Regions from separate parts of the Paenibacillus sp. FSL M8-0334 genome, predicted to be linked through region 1. Evidence: riboswitches for the same ligand, from Rfam matches in the RefSeq annotation. Region 1 holds a riboswitch; the other holds the start of a gene.
The links. A riboswitch is a leader RNA that binds a small molecule or an ion and turns the genes downstream of it on or off. The one in region 1 is predicted to bind ZMP and ZTP.

Region 1 (3,088 bases):
CCGGCCCTACCGGATGTTTATGCCTGCTCCACTACAAGACCCGCCAGTGCCTGAGCGGCCCGCTCACGCGCTTGCTCGGTCGTCTCGCCTGTCGATAAGGCCACCGCGACCCGGCGGCCCACCTTCGTTACAGGCTTGCCAAAAATTCGCACCTGCGTGCCGGGAACGGCCAGCGCCTTGTCCACGCCACAAATCGCATAATTATCCAGCTCCTCCGGCGCCTTCAGCGGCCGGCTCGCACCTGGCGCCACGAGTTCAATCTCCGGAACCGGAAAGCCGAGAATCGCGCGAACATGCAGCGCAAATTCGGACAGATTCTGACTTGCCAGTGTCACCAGGCCCGTATCGTGCGGACGCGGAGACACTTCGCTGAAGTAGACCTTATCTTCGGCCAGAAACAGCTCAACGCCAAACAAGCCGTACCCGCCCAGCTCATCGGTAATCGCTCTTGCGATCGATTTTGCTTCTTCGAGCTGTCGTTCGCTCATCGGATGAGGCTGCCATGATTCGATGTAGTCCCCGTTTTCCTGGATATGACCTATCGGCGGACAGAAGCTGGTTCCGCTCACGGAACGGACGGTCAGCAATGTAATTTCCGACTGAAACCGAATGAATTCCTCAATGATGACACGCCCGTTCTGAACCCGGCCGCCTTCCATTGCAATTTCCCAGCATGTCCGGATATCCTTCTCGCTCCGGCAGACGCTTTGTCCTTTGCCCGAAGAGCTCATCAGCGGTTTGATAACACACGGATAGCCCATTTCACGAACGGCCTGCTCAAACTCAGCGTACGTATCGGCAAAGCGATACCCTGCCGTAGGCAGCCCCAGCTGCTCCGCCGCCAGACGGCGTATCCCTTCACGGTCCATCGTCAGCTTGGCCGCTCGCGCAGTCGGGATGACGCGGAAGCCTTCCTCCTCCAGCTTCACCAGCTCGGATGTGGCCAACGCTTCGATCTCGGGCACGATCAGATCGGGCTGCTCGCGTTCAATAACCTCCCTCAGCTTCCCGGCATCCAGCATGTCAATCACCACATGACGATGAGCTACCTGCATCGCCGGCGCACCTTCGTAACGGTCGACCGCGATCGTCTCCACACCCAATCTTTGGGCTTCAATCAACACTTCTTTGCCAAGCTCGCCAGAGCCTAGCAGCAGCAGTTTCTTCGTTTTGAACATAAGGTTGCAGCTCTCCTTCTACTATGTAGTTTCCGCTTGTTATCATGGTTAAAGAACAAAAAAAGGCAAGGGTACCCAATGTCCCTTACCTTGCCCAGGCGTACGGCTGCTCTAACCGGATGTGCTCCCTCATGGTTCCCCATGCTTCGCCAGTTACACATCGAGCTTGTCATTTGTCAGCAACATCATACTGAATATTTCATGAAATTGCAATGATTGCGAAAATTTTGCCGCCAGCCATGATCGCTTATATAATGGGGGAAGCGGAATCGTTGCCTGCAGGCTTAGCACCATTATCCCGTTTGATCAGGGGCATCCCTGAACTAAGGGAGAATAACTCCGCTAAGAGGCTGGAGAGCCACCATGCACTTATTAAGCACTCAGGTGGTCTTGATCCTAAATTTAATTCAACTTATAGATCTTTAAGGGAGGCGTACGATCCATGACTGCAACCATCGACGATTTTATGAAGCTGGATATCCGCATTGGCACAATAGTAACCGCCCAATTCTTTACCGAGGCCATCAAGCCGGCCATCAAGCTGACCATCGACTTCGGCGAGCTTGGCATCAAGCAATCCTCAGCGCAGATTACCCGCAGATATGACCCGGAAGAGCTGATCGGACGTCAGGTCGCCGCTGTGGTGAACCTGCCGCCAAGACGAATTGCCGGCTACAAGTCCGAAGTGCTTGTACTCGGTGGCGTTCCCGAGGAAGGCGATGTCGTTCTGCTCGCTCCCGACACCGCTGTTCCAAACGGCACACCCATCGCTTAATCCAGCAGATAGGCGGCGCCTAATCCTTAGGTAGGTGCAGGATCATTCTGACGATTGATGTGGACCCGGGCCGGTTGTCTCCCGCACAACGAGGCCGGCTGGGAGCACGATGCGGCGCTCGCTTAATGGCTCCCCGTCGATTTGATTCAGGAGCATGCGGACCGCCGCATGCCCCTTCTCAATAATGTTCTGCGACACCGTTGTGAGTGACGGTGACGTATATTCTGACATGAACAGATTATCAAAGCCGATCACCGAATACTCGCCTGGCACACTTTTATTTTTTTCCTTCAACCCTTTCAGAACCCCCATCGCACTGACATCCGAGAAGGAGAAGATCGCCGTCACATCAGGCAGCTCCACCAATTGGTCGGCCGCCTTATAGCCGCCTGCCAGCGAGGTCGGAAGCTTGATCATGAGTCTCGGATCATACGGGATACCAGCCTCTTCCAGCGCATCCCGGTAACCGAGCCAACGTTCATGCAGCACCCCGTAGTAGGCGATCCGCTCCATCGGAATATCTCCGATCAGCAGCGCAATGCGGCGATGACCCTGCTCGATCAGGTACGAGGTTGCACGGTAGCTGCCCTGCCGATCATCCAGATTCACCTGGTATAGTCCGCTATCCTTCAAATAGCTGTCGATGAAAACAGCTGGCACCCCGAGCCCCGTAACCCGCTGCACCGCCTGCGATCCCTCGTTCGTCCCGACGACAATCAATCCATCCAGCCTTCGCTCCTTCACAAACGAGAACGTCTCCGTCGCTTCGTCGATCCCGGTCAATATAATGTGGAAGCTGCGGTCCCGCGCTCCCTCCTCTACACCGGCAAGCAGATCCCAATAGAACGGATTATCCTGCAACCGCCCCGGCTTCATGGTCGGAACGACAACCCCGATCAGATCCGTTCTCTTTGTTTTCAGATTGCGTGCAGGCAAGTTCGGAGTATAACCGAGCTCATCAATCACTTTCCTGACCTTCTGTATCGTCTTCGTGGATACACGGCCTTTTCCGTTCACAACATTGGATACGGTAGCGATCGATACGCCCGCTTCCCTGGCCACATCCACAATGCTGACTTCTTGTTTCATTCAGACACCGCTCTCTGCATTAAACGTTTTACCATATTATAGCCCA
Region 2 (3,088 bases), on a different contig from region 1:
TAATTGCCGTGTTCCACATGATTTTGCCAATGCTCGGGATGATGGCTGGCCGCTATATGGGCCTGCTGCTCGGTCAGGTGACCGGGTTGGCAGCGGGCGGGCTGCTGGCTCTGCTTGGGATGCATATGATCTATAATGCCTTCCGCGGCGGCGGACAAGTGATGAAGCCTACCGCCTGGTTCGGAATGCTGCTGTTCTCCCTCAGCGTCAGCATGGATTCGTTTTCCGTCGGCCTCTCGCTCGGGATGGTTGTCAACGATATGGTGCTGATTGCGCTCAGCTTCGGCGCCGTTGGCGGGCTGATGTCCGTGCTTGGACTGACAGTGGGACGGCAGGTAAGCGGCAGACTGAGCGAGTATGGCGAGATGCTCGGGGGCATTATTTTGTTTGTGTTTGGTTTGATGTTTATCTTTTGATAGAATACTGGGTAATAGATACTTCGGGAGGTGGGGGTCGTGAAACATATTTTATTCGTCTGCACCGGGAATACGTGCCGTAGTCCCATGGCCGAAGGGTTGCTGCGCAAGCTGGCCAAGCAGCGTGGAATCGAGCTTGAGGTTCGCTCTGCCGGCGTTGCGGCGGTAGAAGGGATGCCGATATCACGGCATGCGGAATCGGTGCTGAAGGACCAGGATATTCACGATCAATTCTATTCCAAGCCGCTCACGGGCGAACTGGTCAATTGGGCGGACTTGGTGCTCACGTTAACGCAGTCCCATAAGCAGTATGCGATCCGCCAGTTCCCTGATGCTGCGGACAAGACTTATACCCTTAAGGAATATGTGGAAAATGACGAGCGGGTGCTCGGCGATCTGAAGGAACAGGACAGCCTGTACGTGTCGATGGAGCTTGCCAAATCGCTGGGCAATGACATCAGCGACGCGGACAGGGAGCGGCTGATCGAGCTGCGGCAGCGCATACCGAGCTTTGACATCTCCGATCCGTTCGGCGGATCCCGAGAAGAGTATGAAGCGACAGCTGCGGAAATCCGCACCGCTATATTCCGGCTGCTGGACAAGCTGGCGTCCTCGGACCAGAATCGGGCTTGATCCGATCATCGGATGTTCGTCTCATCCTGCGTTCTCATCAGGCCCTACATTTTTTTGTTTATTGTTAAAGATGCGTGATGGTGGCGGTGAGGTTTATTTGGGGCCTTATTTATGAAATGTTGTCAGGCGCCTGAGGCGCGAAAGCAGTCTGGTTTATCATCAGGGCATCGCGCAAAAGGCGCTTGCCTTTCATCTGCAATTGCTTTAAGATGAAGGGGAACCTAAAGATCCGGTGTAACTGGCGACGAAGTGGATGAAACCACGATGGAGCATCGGATGATACGGCCGGTCGCCTGGGCAAAGAGCATTTAGTACACTATCGGTGTGCTGACTGCTCTTTTTTCGTCTTTTGCGCGGAAATTGCGGTATAATGAAACAAGCTTAGTCGCAAAAGCGAACATGAATGAGGGGGTTATTCATAGATGAAGGTAGCACTCGGAACAGATCATGCTGGGATTCGCTTGAGAGAGGAAATTGCCAGCGTCATTACCGGTCTCGGGCATGAGGTCATCGATCTCGGATGCGGCTGCACGGATTCCGTCGATTATCCGGACTACGCGCTTCCGGTCTGCGAGAAAGTCGTATCGGGCGAGGCGGATCGGGGGATATTGATATGCGGAACAGGAATTGGCATGAGCATTGCTGCCAACAAAGTGCCTGGCATCCGGTGCGCATTGACGCATGACGTATTCTCCGCCAAGGCGACCCGCGAGCATAATGACAGCAATGTGCTGGCGCTCGGGGAGCGAGTCATCGGTCCGGGTCTGGCAGCAGAGATCGTCACCGCCTGGCTGACTACGGAATTCAGTCATGGCGAGCGTCATGTGGGCCGTGTTGACAAGATCAAGGCGATTGAAGAGCGGTATTTGAAGCGTTAATCGTCCGGTGACGGAATCGAGCAGGGCGCTGAATCGCATCCCTTATAGGTTTGGGGGCTTGTGCGCAGCTGCTTGTCCGGCAGATCAGCGGTATGAAAGGAGACGATCGACTTGAGTACATCTTCGAACATTTCTTTCAGCGAACAGACAGCGGCCATCGTCCGGGAATTGGCCGAGGCGGCGAAGCTGGGTCCGGGCAAAGTGCTGGTGGTCGGTGCGAGCACCAGCGAGGTGGCTGGTCGGCGAATCGGCACCGGCGGTGCGGTGGAGACGGCGGAGGCACTGTATCAGGGCATCGCGGAAGTCCAGGCGGCGTTCGGTTTCGCAGTGGCCTTTCAATGCTGCGAGCATCTGAACCGGGCGCTGGTCATGGAGCGTGAGCTGCTGGAGACGCTGGGCCTGAATGAAGTGGCTGCGGTGCCGGTTCCCGGAGCTGGCGGCTCAATGGCGGCCTACGCCTACCGGAAGCTGAACGATCCTTGTCTCGCGGAGCGGATGGAGGCCCATGCGGGCATCGATATCGGCGAAACCTTGATCGGCATGCATCTGCGGAGTGTGGCGGTGCCCTTCCGCCCGAGTCTGAGGTATATCGGCGAGGCGCGTGTGAACGCGGCCTATTCCCGGCCGAAGCTGATCGGCGGCCAGCGGGCGGTGTACCAATTGGAGTCTGAGGGCGGCTCGGCCCTTTGTGATTAATTCGATGAGACGCTTGGTGTACAGCTGCGCCTGACATGAGGTGCGGACACAATAATCTACAATATGGGAGGATTCGAATCATGATGGAACACTTGCGGAAGAATGACCCAGCGGTGCTGGAAGCGATGGACCTGGAGCTGAAGCGTCAGCGCAGCAATATCGAGCTGATTGCCTCGGAGAACATTGTCAGCGAGGCGGTTATGGAAGCGATGGGCTCGGTGCTGACCAATAAATATGCGGAAGGGTATCCTGGCAAACGCTATTACGGCGGATGCGAGCGCGTGGATATCGTAGAGGATATTGCGCGCGATCGTGCCAAGCAATTGTTCGGTGCGGATCATGCCAATGTGCAGCCGCATTCCGGAGCTCAGGCCAATATGGCGGTATATCTGGCGGCGCTTAATCCAGGCGATACCGTGCTCGGGATGAATCTGGCCCACGGCGGTCACCTGACTCACGGCAGCC

Region 2: it holds a riboswitch for ZMP and ZTP, as region 1 does, so the genes downstream of both, rpiB (ribose 5-phosphate isomerase B) here and purT (formate-dependent phosphoribosylglycinamide formyltransferase) in region 1, are expected to answer to the same signal.

Annotation. Positions count from the first base shown of each region.
Region 1 covers NZ_JBBOCH010000002.1:1,457,960-1,461,047, reverse strand. The annotation lists gene purT (formate-dependent phosphoribosylglycinamide formyltransferase) at 18-1,178, opposite strand; ZMP/ZTP riboswitch at 1,264-1,345, opposite strand; gene csaA (chaperone CsaA) at 1,621-1,953, shown strand; gene MKX64_RS20855 (LacI family DNA-binding transcriptional regulator) at 1,996-3,042, opposite strand.
Region 2 covers NZ_JBBOCH010000001.1:2,736,839-2,739,926, forward strand. The annotation lists gene MKX64_RS11945 (manganese efflux pump MntP) at 1-416, shown strand, start outside; gene MKX64_RS11950 (low molecular weight protein arginine phosphatase) at 456-1,049, shown strand; ZMP/ZTP riboswitch at 1,274-1,355, shown strand; gene rpiB (ribose 5-phosphate isomerase B) at 1,472-1,927, shown strand; gene MKX64_RS11960 (TIGR01440 family protein) at 2,039-2,623, shown strand; gene glyA (serine hydroxymethyltransferase) at 2,704-3,088, shown strand, end outside.